Regions from separate parts of the Streptomyces sp. NPDC044061 genome, predicted to be linked through region 1. Evidence: riboswitches for the same ligand, from Rfam matches in the RefSeq annotation. Region 1 holds a riboswitch; each other region holds the start of a gene.
The links. A riboswitch is a leader RNA that binds a small molecule or an ion and turns the genes downstream of it on or off. The one in region 1 is predicted to bind cobalamin.

Region 1 (3,200 bases):
GGTTTGCTCGCGCTCCAGGCGGCGGCTGCTTCGCGGCTCGCGAAGCAGTTCACCGCAGTGCTGCTGCCGATGCCGCGGGGGTCCCAACTGACGATGTCGAACCGCTCCCGCACCTCGCGCGGGAAGGACGCGTAGTTCTGCGGCATCTGGACCGTTCCCGGCCCGCCGGGTCCGCCGGGGTTGAAGAACAGGGTGCCGATGCGGCGGCCGGGGTCGGTCGCCCTCCGTTTGACCACGGCCAGGTCGATGGTGCGGCCACCCGGGTTGCCGTAGTCCAGCGGCACCTTCGCGGTCGCGCAGTCGAACGGGCTGCCTTGAACGCACTGTCTCCAGTCCAGCTTCGGGGCCGGCACCGAAGGTGTGGGCGCGCCGCCGACCGCGGCGAGGTCCTGCCCGCTCAGAACGGTCGAGCAGGTCACCAACACGGCGACGAGCGCGGCACGACCCCGACGGCCCGCTGTCGGTCCGGATATGCCCATGCCTTGTCCCTCCACGGCTGAGCGCCGGACGCCCCGCTGTGTCGGGCGTCGGCACGCATTCCGCGTCAACGGCACCGCGGCCCGGCAGCGCACGCGAACCGACGGCGGCCAAATGGCCGAACCACCGTCACCGTGTCGCCTGCGGCGAAACCCGTAGCCCCCGGCCCGCTCCCGGCCTCGGTGACCCGAACACCCCGGACACCTCCGGACCAGGAGGGATCAGCCCGCGGTCATGCCCCGCTCCGGCCACCGGGACCGCTCGTCGTAGACGGCATTGATCTTCCGGGATGCCTTGAGGAAGGTGTGGTCGACGGCGCCGTCGTCCGGCCGGGCCGTGCGCGTGTGCGTGTGCGTGTTCATGGTCAGGAGCCGGGGCATCTCCGCCGGGTCCTCACCGAAGGAGTGGCGGACGACCGACCCGTCCTCGGACTCCTTCTTGAAGTGGACGAGGGAGGCCATCGTGCCGAGCCTTCAGCCGCCGGACACGCAGTGCCGCAGCAGCCCGGAGATCGATGTGTCGACCAGGCGGTAGCGCACGACCCGGCCGTCCTTCTCGCCCTCGACCACGCCCGCGGTCCGCAGCAGGCGCAGCGCCTGCGAGACGGCGGTGTCCCTCATCCCGGTGGCGACGGCGAGGTCGGAGACCGCGATGGGGCCGGCCTCGTGGAGGGCGAGCAGCAGGGACAGCCGTCCGGGATCGGAGAGCAGCGAGAAGCGGTCCGCCCAGGCCCGTACGCGCTCGGGCTCGCCGACCGCGGCGATGGCGTCGCACACCCGATGGCCGTCGATGGTGCGCTGCCCGGCACGTTCCGCGGGGACGAGATGCATGGAGCCATCATCGCAGGGCACCGCCGCAGGCCTCCATACCTGTTCAGATGTGCAGCCTTGCAGCCACGGCCCACGCCCTTCTAGGGTGAACGGGCCGTGGTGTTCGGGAAGACCGGTGACAGCCCTCAGGGGCTCAGTCCGGAGCGGCCCTCGCCACTGTGATCGGGAAGTTCCCGCCCCCTACACGCCACTGGCCGCACGGCCGGGAAGGCAGGGGCGGGCGCGTCGACCCGTCAGCCAGGAGACCGGCCACGGCATCACGAAGCTGATCCACGAGGTGCTGGAGCGTGACCGTATGACCGTGTCCGAAGGCGTGCCCGAAACCACCGCCGCCCCGTCCTTCCGCTGGCGACGCGAGGACACCGTCCGGACCGCCGGCCTCCTGGCCGTGATCGTCGCCCTGCACGTGGTCGCGTTCGGCATCCTGTTCCTGCTCGTGATACCGCGTCACTACGAGGTCGGCACCAAGGCGTTCGGCATCGGCCTGGGCGTCACGGCGTACACGCTCGGCATGCGGCACGCCTTCGACGCGGACCACATCGCGGCGATCGACAACACCACCCGCAAGCTGATGGCCGACGGCAAGCGGCCGGTGTCGGTGGGCTTCTGGTTCGCGCTCGGCCACTCCAGCGTGGTGGTCGTCATGGCCGTGCTGGTCGCCGGCGGCGCGAAGCTCGCCGGCACCCTGATGAACGACGGCTCCCGGACCCACCAGGTCCTCGGCACGGTCGGCACGACGGTCTCCGGCTCCTTCCTGTATCTCATCGCCGCCCTCAACCTCGTGGCGCTGCTGGGGATTCTGCGCGTCTTCAAGGCGATGCGGTCCGGGCGTTACGACGAGGCGGAGCTGGAGGCCCACCTCGACTCGCGCGGCTTCATGAACCGCCTGCTGGGTCGGCTCACCAGGTCCATACGCCGGCCCGGCCAGATGTTCCCTCTCGGCTTCCTCTTCGGCATCGGCTTCGACACCACGACGGAGGTGCTGCTCCTCGCCCTGGCCGGCAACGGCGCCGCCGCCGGACTGCCGTGGTACGCGGTCCTGTGCCTGCCGTTGCTGTTCGCGGCCGGTATGAGCCTGTTCGACACCCTCGACGGCACGTTCATGAACTTCGCGTACCAGTGGGCGTTCTCCAACCCGGTGCGCAAGGTGTTCTACAACCTCACCATCACCGGACTGTCCATCGCGGTGGCCTTCTTCGTCGGCACGATCGAACTGGTCGGCGTCCTGCACGACAAGCTCGGTCTGCGCGACGACGTCACGGGCTGGATCGCGGGACTGGACCTGGACAACGTCGGTTACGTCATCGTCGGCCTGTTCGTGGTCGTCTGGGCCGTGGCCGTAGGGTACTGGCGCCTGGCCAAGGTCGAGGAGCGCTGGACCGCTCGCGCCGCCGACGTGGGCTGACGGCCTCCTCGCCTACGGCGGCTGCCGCCGTCAGATCCGGTGCGGAGCGGCCATCACGGCGGTGACGGCGGTGGGCGCGGCCGCACCCGGACGGACTCGACGCGGTGCCCGAAGTGGAACGTGACATCTCGAGGCCTTTCCTACCGTGGGGGGAGAGGACCGTGGCGTTCCCCGGACGGGGGAGCGGGCCGGGCGGCCGGTCGTGATCCGAGGGGCGCCCACTGCCGCCGCGTCGTGGGGGGCGCTCGGAAGAGAGGGCGGTGTCGAAGCGGTGGCAATGGCTCCTGCCAGGAGTATTGGGCGCTCGTCGACGCGGCAGCCATCTGGGTTGACCCATCCGCGCCGGGAAAGGCGCGGACAAAACCGCAGCAAAGGGGCCGCAAAGTGAATCCACGTCAGGTGAACCGGCGCCTCTGAGGCAACATCTTGGTGAACGGCGAGCGCCGCGCGGTCAGGACGCCGGTGCCGTCGTACGCCGGATGGGGTGA
Region 2 (3,200 bases), on a different contig from region 1:
ATTCCCGGCGTGCTGTGGACGCCGGAAGGCGCCGCCGGTACTCGCCCCCTGATCCTGATGGGCCACGGCGGCGGCCGGCACAAGAAGGACCCCGAGATGATGGCCCGTGCGCGCCGCCTCGTGAGCGAGTGCGGTTTCGCGGTCGCCGCGGTCGACGTGCCTGGCCATGGCGACCGGCCCAAGGACGAGGAGTACGACCGGATCGCGACCGAGAATCACGCTCGCGTGGAGGCCGGAGAGGAACTGGCTCCGCTGATCGCCGGTTTCCAGGCGCTCGTGGCTCGCCAGACCGTGTCGGAATGGCGGGCGGTCCTGGACGCGGTCCAGGAACTGGACCACGTCGGCACTGGCCCGGTGGGCTATTGGGGTGTGTCGTTGGGTTGTGGACTCGGCGTTCCGTTCGTCGCCGCCGAACCCCGGGTCCGCGCGGCGGTGTTGGGCCTGGGCGGGGCACTGGCAGCGGCCGAGGCCGCCGCGCGGATCACCGTCCCGGTGGAGTTCCTGGTGCAGTGGGACGACGAGCGGGTGCCGAGGGCCCACAGCCTGGCGCTGTTCGACGCCTTCGCCTCGGCCGAGAAGACGCTGCACGCCAACCCCGGCAAGCACGGAGACGTCCCGTCGTTCGAACTGGACAGCACGCTGCGGTTCTTCGCCCGCCACCTCTGCTGACACCTCAACTCGCAGTGCGGCTGCGCCGATCGGAATCGTTCCGATCGGCGCGTGCCGCGACCATGCGACGGCGTCGCCGATACGGTCACGGCCGGGCCGTGTGCGTCGTCAGCGGGGAGCCGGTGTCGCTTCCGTCCCGGCGCTCGCCGGCCGCGCGGCCGGCTGTCGGACGTTCTTCGGGTTGAGGACCCGCTCCGCCAGCAGCCCGAAGACGAGCCCGAAGGCGGTCCACAGGGTCAGCTGGATGGCGAGGGCCGCCAGGCGGAACTGCCAGAGCAGGGTGGCCGAGAAGTCCTTCGGGACCTCGTTGACGGCCGGCAGGAACGCGTACGCCAACCCGATGGCCAGGACGAAGAACGCCCCCGCGGCCACCGTTGCGTTCCAGTTGCCCAGGCGCGGTGCGAGGCGCTTGCCGAGGATCACGGTGGCGATCGCCAGGAGCACGCTGAGCAGCATCATCAGGAAGTACAGGGTGGTGCGCCTGCCGATGGTGTCGGGTTCGCCGACGGACGGCGGGTTGGCCGGGTACTTCAGGAACGGCACGACATACACCGTGATCAGGCCGGCGGTCGCCAGGAGCAGCGCGCTCGCGCGCGGCCCGAAGCGGCCGATCCGGCCCAGCGCGAAGCAGTACGCGAGGGCGGCGATGCCGCCGAACGCGACCCCGTAGACGAGGACGCCGGTGGTCAGGCCACCGGTGGACTGCATCGTGCGGCTCACGGCTTCCATGCCGTGTTCATGGGAGTGCGCCTCTTCGTAGGCGATGGCCGAGTCGACGCGCGGCTCGCCGAGGAAGTAGGCGACGACGAGGGCGAGCACACCCGCGGCGAGTCCCGCGAGCATGCCACGCACCAGGAGATGGCGGACGGTTGCCGAGTTCATGGTCGGACCTTGCTTCCCTGCCCTGTCAGTGGCAGGGGAAGCCGAGCAGGTGTCGGGCGTCGTGCACCCACTCGTGGACGTCCTCGCCGGACATCACGGACGTGGCGCCCTGCTCGGCGCCGACGAAGTAGAGCAGGACAAGCATCAGGATGCCGAAGAAGACCGCCCAGGGGGCGATCGCGCTGATCGGCAGCTTGGCTGGGATGGCGGTGGGGGCGGTGGTCGGCTGAGCGACGGACTGCGCCATGGCAGAACCTCCTGGGGAACTCGCGTCCCGTCTCGGTGGTGCACAGGACAACGGAGCGGGTCTGACTTTCCCTGCCCACACCGCGAGCGGTGTGAACGGGGCATACAGTGGCGCGACCGTGCCGGATTCCCACCGGCTTCCGCGTTCCGTCGTCTATTTCGCCGAGAACGTACCGCGAAGCGGAGGCGCGGCCAAGGGCGCACGGGGCGCTCACGAGCGCCCCTCGGGCCGCCGTTCACTGTGAATTCCCTGTCGTTGCAGGGCTGTAGACCATGAGAGCGAGTTCGTGACCAGTCGAGTGATCTTGATCTCACCAGCCATGAACGTGGCCCTGCGCAAGGCCCGTTTCGACGACGGGTGTTCCCTTGACGAGGGTGGTACGGCCCGGGCCCGTTCGGCGGCGCCGCTTCTCCCACGGGCCGGGCGAGCGCTCGTCGCCCCCACCGTACGCTGCCGGCAGACCGCTTCGGCGCTGGGTCTCGACGCCGGCGAAGCACCCGAACTGGCGGGCCTGGACGTGGGCCGCTGGCGGGGCCGGACGCTCGCCGAGGTGAGCGCCGCCGAACCGGAGGCCGTAGCCGTGTGGCTGGCCGACCCGGCGGCTGCTCCGCACGGCGGCGAGTCGGTACGGGAGTTGGGCAGACGGATCGCGGACTGGCTCGACCAGGCTGGGCGGTTCTCCGGCCGGACTGTCGCGGTGGTCGAACCGGACGTCGTACGAGCCGCGACCGTCCAGGTGCTGGGAGCACCGGAGTCGGCCTTCTGGCGGATCGACGTACCGCCGCTGGGCGCGGTCGAGTTCAGCGGCCGCGCCGGCCGTTGGAACCTGGCACTCGGCAGACCGCTCGACCGGGCCGGCGACGGCTGAGCACCCGGTGGCGTCGCTCCGCCTCAGCTGCCGCCCACTCCCAGCGTCGCCAGGAGCACCAGCACCAGCGTCGCGGCGCCCAGGATGCCGTGCACGGCCACCACGGGAACGGGCAGGTGCCGTTCCGCGGGCGTGGTCTCCTCCCCCGCAGTGCCCGGGGCGGCGGTCCGGTACACGGGCACCCAGCGGGCGAACATCGCGAAGCCGAGCAGGGCGACGAAGACGAGGACGACGAAGGACGTCCACGCCAGCGCTGACCGGTCGGCGGCCAGGTAGACGATCCAGACCACCAGTCCGGCCGCCGCGAGCAGGAAGTGACCGAAGACGAGGGGCGCCGGGAAGCGGGTCGTACCGGTCTGCTGCTGCCGCAGCCCGCCGCGGGAGATCCAGCGGGCGAGGAGGACGAATCCGCCGAGGGCGGTGACCACCCAGGCGACAAGAGCGGCGATGTCCATGTCGTTCTCCAGGGTTCGGATTGCGGAGACTGCAAGGGCGGAGCGAAGTGGGGGCGAAGTGGGGGGCGAACTGCGGAGC
Region 3 (3,200 bases), on a different contig from region 1:
GTCCGCCGCAGATTGATCTCGGCCGGGCTCCCCGCCCCCTCACAGATCACCGCGTCATACGTGCCCCGCAACTCGGCCAGGCACTCCAGCACGGTGCCGAGCAGCCGCTGCTGGCGCCCGCCGTGGTAGCCGCGCGCGCTCAACTCGCCCACCGGCCGCCCCAGCAGCACCACCTGGCTGCTCTGCTCGCCGCCCGGCTTGAGCAGCACGGGGTTCATCAGCGCGGTCGGCTCGACCCGGCAGGCCTGGGCCTGCATCGCCTGCGCCCGCCCGATCTCCGCGCCCTCCCGCGTGACGAACGAGTTGAGGGACATGTTCTGCGCCTTGAAGGGCGCCACCTTGACGCCCTGGCGCACCAGCCACCGGCAGATCCCGGCCGTCACGACGCTCTTGCCGGCGTCGGAGGTGGTGCCGGCGACGAGGAGACCACCGTTCACTTCGCACGTCCCTTCACGAGTCGGCGCGCGGCGACCGTGACGCCGAGCGCGAGCAGGCCGACGCGGCGGGAGAGCCGTACGGCCCGGTCGATGTCGGTGACCTGGACGGCCCGCCCGGTGTCCCCGTTGAGGACGGGCCGGTGTTCGACGCGGCCGCCGTAGGAGAGCGTCCCGCCCAGCCGCACCCCGAGGGCACCCGCGAACGAGGCTTCCACGGGCCCGGCGTTGGGGCTCGGATGCCGGTGCGCGTCGGTCTTCCAGGCGCGCAGGGCGCCACGGGGATCGGGTCCGGCCGCCGCGGCGAGCACGGCGGTCAACCGCGCCCCCGGCCACCCGGCGACGTCGTCGAGGCGCGCGGAGGCCCAGCCGTAGCGGCGGAAGCGGGGCGACTTGTGCCCCACCATCGCGTCCAGGGTGTTGACGGCCCGGAACCCGAGCAGCCCGGGGACCCCGCCCACGCCGCCCCACACCAGAGCGCCCACGACGGCGTCGGAGGTGTTCTCGGCGACCGACTCGACCACGGCCCGGGCGATACCGTCGGCGTCCAGCGCCTGCGGGTCGCGGCCGCACAGATGCGGCAGCCGCGCGCGGGCGGTCTGCACGTCGCCGGCCTGCAGGGCGCGTCCGACGGTCCGGGCCTCCCGGGCGAGCGAAGTGCCCCCGACCACGGCCCAGGTGGCGGCGGCGGTCAACGCGACGGTGGCGGTGGGAGAGCGGCGTACGGCCCGCTCGGCGAGAGCCCCGAGCGCGACGGCGCCTCCGGCGCACACGCCGGTGTGCAGCGCCCCCCACCCGCGGTGGTCGCGCCACAGCACGCGTTCCACGGCCCCGGCGGCCCGCCCGAACGCGGCGACCGGATGCCCACGGCGTGGATCGCCGAGGAGCAGGTCGCCGAGAAGGCCGGCGGCGGCGCCGTACGCGTAAGTGCGATCGGCACCCATCGGGTCAGCCGGCCGTGGGGGCAGGCAGGGCCCGGTTACTGAACCTCGATCGGCAGCCGCGCATGGCGATATGTCCTCACTCAGGGTGTCCGCGCCCTGGTTCGACGAGACCGGCGGTGAGAGTTCCTGGCTCCCGGGATTCCTTCCCCGGTGACAGTGGCGGGACCGCGCCGGATTCGCACCGGCTTCCTCTCCTGCCGCCGTACTTGGCCCGGGCAGTCCACCACGCGCCCGGAAGGGCCGTCAACTTGCCTTTGACCTGCGCGGGGAGAGTGTGCTGAGACCCACACCGGTGAAGTCCGGGCATGCGAAAGGCTCCCCACCGGATCACACCGGTGGGGAGCCTTTCGGACGGTGGGTCAGGGCTTGGCCACGATCAGGTAGATGCCGTAGGCCACCGCGGCCGCGCACGCCGCGAAGCACAGGTACGCACCGGTGACCGCGAGCGCCGCCGAGTTGCCCTGCGCGGCGGCCTTCTCGCGCCGCGACAGACCGTTGACGCCGAGGGTGAACAGGGCCACCAGGCCCACCGTGAACGCGAGGCTGACGCCGAAGACGGAGCCGAGAGCCGCCCAGTCGATCTTCATGGGGATGCTTCCTTCAGTTACCGGGTGCTCGGGGTCAGACCGTCGCCGCCGGCGGAACCGCCGGGGTCGCGGGGTCGGTCGCGGCCGGAGCCGGGATCGTGGCCGTCAGGCCCTCGGTGACCGTGCCCGTGGGCGGCGGGGTCACCGCGGCGATGGCGGTGGTCACCACACCGGCCGGCTCCTCGGTCCCGTCGCCGGTGTTGACGTTGGTGTGGTCGACGACCTCGCGGCGGGACAGCTTCCAGATCGCGGCGCTGGCGCCGACCAGGAAGACGGCGACGACCGCGGTGCCCCAGTCGCCCAGGTCCGTGACGGACTCGGCGAGCGCGCCGACCAGCGCGGCGGCCGGGAGGGTGAGCGCCCAGGCGACGAACATGCGGGTCGCGGTGGACCAGCGGACCACACCGCCCTTGCGGCCCAGGCCCGCACCCATCACCGAGCCGGAGACCACGTGGGTGGTGGAGAGGGAGAAGCCGAGGTGGGAGGAGGCCAGGATGGCCGTGGCGGCGCTGGTCTGGGCGGCGAAGCCCTGACGCGGCTCCAGGTCGGTCAGGCCCTTGCCCATGGTGCGGATGATGCGCCAGCCGCCGATGTAGGTGCCGAGCGCGATGGCCAGGCCCGCGGAGAGGATCACCCAGGTGGGAGGGTTGGAGCCCGGGGCGATGGCGCCGCCCGCGATCAGCGCGAGGGTGATGATGCCCATCGTCTTCTGCGCGTCGTTGGTGCCGTGCGCGAGGGAGACCAGACCGGCAGAGGCGATCTGGCCGGCCCGGTAGCCCTTGCGGGTGGCCTCGCCGTCGGCCTTGCCGCCGATGCCGTAGGAGAAGCGGGTGGCGAACACGGTCGCCATGCCGGCCACGACCGGGGCCGCGACCGCCGGGAGCAGGACCTTGGTGACCAGGACGTCACCGTGGACGGCGCCGAAGCCGGCGGAGGCGACGGTGGCGCCGATCAGGCCGCCCATCAGGGCGTGCGAGGAGCTGGAGGGCAGTCCCGCCAGCCAGGTCATCAGGTTCCAGAGGATCGCGCCCACCAGGGCGGCGAAGATGACCTCGGGACGGATGCCGTTCTCATCGACGAGACCCTTGGAGATCGTGTTGGCGACCTCCACGGAGAGGAAAGCGCCTACAAGGTTGAGGGCGGCGGACATGACCACCGCGACCTTGGGCTTGAGCGCACCGGTCGAGATGGTCGTGGCCATCGCGTTGGCGGTGTCGTGAAAACCGTTCGTGAAA
Region 4 (3,200 bases), on a different contig from region 1:
CCGAGCCCAGGTTGCAGACCGCCGTTTCCCCGTCGTCCGTGACCTCCAGGATCTCCGTGCAGAGGTTGGAGGAGTGCACGACGTGGCCCGCGGTCGCCGTCTGGTTGGCCGTGCGGTTGGCGGCGTCCTTGAAGGTCATCCAGCCGTTGCCGGTCTGCGCGAGGGTGCGCATCATGCGGCCGTACAGGTCGCGGGCCGGGATCGTCTTCCTGGCGAGCCCGTTCGCCTCCGCCTTGCGGTAGGCCGCGTCGAACTCCTCGCCCCACAGGTCCACCAGCTCCGGCACGTCCGCCGGGGAGAACAGCGACCACTGCTCGTCGGCGTTGACCCGGCGCATGAACTCGTCCGGGATCCAGTGCGCGAGGTTCAGGTTGTGCGTACGGCGGGCGTCCTCACCGGTGTTGTCCCGCAGCTCCAGGAACTCCTCGATGTCGGAGTGCCAGGTCTCCAGGTACACCGCGGCCGCGCCCTTGCGCCGGCCGCCCTGGTTCACGGCCGCCACCGAGGCGTCCAGGGTCTTCAGGAACGGGACGATGCCGTTGGAGTGCCCGTTGGTGCCGCGGATCAGCGAACCCCGGCTGCGGATGCGGGAGTACGACAGACCGATGCCGCCGGCGTGCTTGGAGAGGCGGGCGACCTGGTGGTAGCGGTCGTAGATGGAGTCCAGCTCGTCCAGCGGGGAGTCGAGGAGGTAGCAGGACGACATCTGCGGGTGCCGGGTGCCGGAGTTGAAGAGCGTGGGGGAGGAGGGCAGATAGTCGAGGCGGCTCATGAGCCCGTAGAGCGCCGCGACCTCGTCCACGGAGCGGGCGGTGTCGTCCTCGGCGAGGCCCGCGGCGACCCGCAGCATGAAGTGCTGGGGCGTCTCGATCACCTGCCGGGTGATGGGGTGCCGGAGCAGGTAGCGGCTGTGCAGGGTGCGCAGGCCGAAGTAGCCGAAGCGGTCGTCGGCCGCCGTGTCGATCAGCGAGTCCAGCCGCTCGGCGTGCAGCCGCACGAACTCCGCGGTGCGGTCGGCGACCAGGCCCTCGCGGTGGCCCACGGCGACGGACCCGGTGAAGGAGGTGACGCCCTGGGAGGCGGCCTCGGCCCTGATGGAGACGGTCAGCAGCCGGGCGGCCAGCCGGGAGTAGGCGGGGTCCTCGGAGATGAGTCCGGCGGCCGCCTCCGTGGCCAGCTCGCGCAACTCCGCCTCGTCAGCCCGTGCGGACCGGCCGCGCAGCGCGGCCGCGGCGACCCGGCCGGGGTCGGCGTCGGGGAGGTCGGCGGTCAGCTCGGTCAGGGTCCGCAGCAGCGCGGTACCGGGACCGTCGGTCTTCAGGTCGCCGACTGAAGCCGGATCGGCTGGCGCGATGGTCACGTGGGGCTCTCCCTCGCTCGGCACGGGGGCCTTGCGGAGGGCAGGGGGCAGCACGAGCGCGCACGGCGTCGCGTCCACCGGCCCACTCCACGAGGCCCGGACGTCGATGAGCACCCGAGCCGGACGGCCGGGCGCGTGCTGGCGACAGGTCCTCGGACTGAACAGGCGTGCGGATGCACGCAAGTACACCGTTGCGGGACAGTTCCGGATTCGCACCGGATTCCCCTGCGGCGACAGCGAGGATGAGCATACATCTAGTGCCGGGTCGTGGTGTCACCCCCAGATGTTGTGTCGCCGCCGCTTCGGAGGGTCAACTCCCGGATGAGGAGAGTGATGTCCGCCGGGTGGCCCCGTGCGCACGCGCACACGAAGAGCGGGCCGCCGTGCTGCTCGGTCTCGGCGGCCCGCTGCGGGTTCGTCGTGCTGTCTGGGCGCGGTTCCCCGCGCCTGTGGGGGAGCGCTAGTGGGCGCTTCCCGCGGTGGCGGGCGGAAGCTCCACCTGGACGCCCGCGTCGCCGGCGTCGGCCGTGTAGTCGCCCGGGTTGGTCTCGTCGATGCCCTCCGGGGCCTTCAGGGCCTTCAGGACGAAGGTGAGGACCACCGTGACGGCGACGTTGAGGACGAAGGCCGTGAGGCCGATGTAGCCGATCTCCCCGATGCCCGGGATCTCCTTCGCCGAGCCGCCGAAGTGCTTCTGGGTCGGCGAGGCCACCCCGTACGCGGCGAACGTGCCGTACACCATGCCGACCGCCCAGCCGGCGAGCAGCGCCCAGCGGTGGAACCAGCGGGTGAACAGGCCGCCGACCAGGGCCGGGAAGGTCTGCAGGATCCAGATGCCGCCCAGCAGCTGGAAGTTGATGGCCACGGTCTTGTCCATCGTCAGGACGAAGACCAGCGCGCCCACCTTCACCAGCAGCGACACGATCTTGGACACCCGGGTCTCCTGCTGGGGCGTCGCGTCCGGCTTGATGAAGTCCTTGTAGATGTTGCGCGTGAAGAGGTTGGCCGCCGCGATGGACATGATGGCCGCGGGCACCAGGGCGCCGATCCCGATCGCCGCGAAGGCCACACCCGCGAACCAGTCCGGGAACATGTTCTCGAACAGCTGCGGAATCGCCAACTGCCCGTTGGTCACCTTCACTCCGGCCGCGATCGCCATGAAGCCGAGCAGCGCGAGCAGGCCCAGCATCAGCGAGTACAGCGGCAGGAGCGTGGTGTTGCGGCGGATCACCTCACGGCTCTTGGACGACAGCGTCGCGGTGATCGAGTGCGGGTACATGAACAGGGCGAGGGCGGAGCCGAGCGCCAGGGTGGCGTAGGTCCACTGGCCGGCCTCCGGCGGGGCGAGCGCGCCGCGCGGCTTGCCGGTGGCCGGGTTGACCTGGCTGAACGCGTCACCCGCCTTGGCGAAGACGTCATCGAACCCGCCCAGCTTGATCGGGATGTAGATGATCGCCACCGCGATGACGATGTAGATCAGCGTGTCCTTCACGAACGCGATCAGGGCGGGGGCGCGCAGACCCGACGAGTACGTGTACGCGGCCAGCACGCCGAAGGCGATGAGCAGCGGCAGGTCCTTCACGAACCAGTTGGTGTTCTCGCCGCCGCCGACGCCCATCACGTCCAGCACCGCCTGGATGCCGACGAGCTGGAGCGCGATGTACGGCATCGTCGCGAGGATGCCGGTGAGCGCCACGGCCAGCGACAGGCCCTTCGAGCCGAAGCGGCCGCGCACGAAGTCCGAGGTCGTGACGTAGCCGTGGCGGTGCGAGACCGACCACAGGCGGGGCAGGAACGTGAAGATCAGCGGGTAGACCAGGATCGTGTACGGCACCGCGAA

Region 2: another riboswitch for cobalamin. It lies ahead of AC07CM_RS31445 (CbtB domain-containing protein); the one in region 1 lies ahead of nicT (Nickel transporter NicT).
Region 3: another riboswitch for cobalamin. It lies ahead of AC07CM_RS21400 (cobalamin biosynthesis protein); the one in region 1 lies ahead of nicT (Nickel transporter NicT).
Region 4: another riboswitch for cobalamin. It lies ahead of AC07CM_RS11895 (ribonucleoside-diphosphate reductase subunit alpha); the one in region 1 lies ahead of nicT (Nickel transporter NicT).

What each region holds. Positions count from the first base shown of each region.
Region 1 is NZ_JBWKFL010000049.1:3,303-6,502, forward strand. It holds gene AC07CM_RS42440 (alpha/beta hydrolase) at 1-479, opposite strand, end outside; gene AC07CM_RS42445 (hypothetical protein) at 699-938, opposite strand; gene AC07CM_RS42450 (ArsR/SmtB family transcription factor) at 951-1,307, opposite strand; cobalamin riboswitch at 1,388-1,575, shown strand; gene nicT (Nickel transporter NicT) at 1,603-2,712, shown strand.
Region 2 is NZ_JBWKFL010000022.1:33,444-36,643, reverse strand. It holds gene AC07CM_RS31455 (alpha/beta hydrolase family protein) at 1-669, shown strand, start outside; gene AC07CM_RS31450 (CbtA family protein) at 778-1,551, opposite strand; gene AC07CM_RS31445 (CbtB domain-containing protein) at 1,577-1,798, opposite strand; cobalamin riboswitch at 1,834-1,990, opposite strand; gene AC07CM_RS31440 (histidine phosphatase family protein) at 2,085-2,666, shown strand; gene AC07CM_RS31435 (hypothetical protein) at 2,690-3,121, opposite strand.
Region 3 is NZ_JBWKFL010000012.1:237,189-240,388, forward strand. It holds gene AC07CM_RS21395 (cobyric acid synthase) at 1-437, opposite strand, end outside; gene AC07CM_RS21400 (cobalamin biosynthesis protein) at 434-1,378, opposite strand; cobalamin riboswitch at 1,479-1,619, opposite strand; gene AC07CM_RS21405 (hypothetical protein) at 1,738-1,965, opposite strand; gene AC07CM_RS21410 (inorganic phosphate transporter) at 2,000-3,200, opposite strand, start outside.
Region 4 is NZ_JBWKFL010000006.1:99,848-103,047, reverse strand. It holds gene AC07CM_RS11895 (ribonucleoside-diphosphate reductase subunit alpha) at 1-1,360, opposite strand, end outside; cobalamin riboswitch at 1,487-1,614, opposite strand; gene mctP (monocarboxylate uptake permease MctP) at 1,821-3,200, opposite strand, start outside.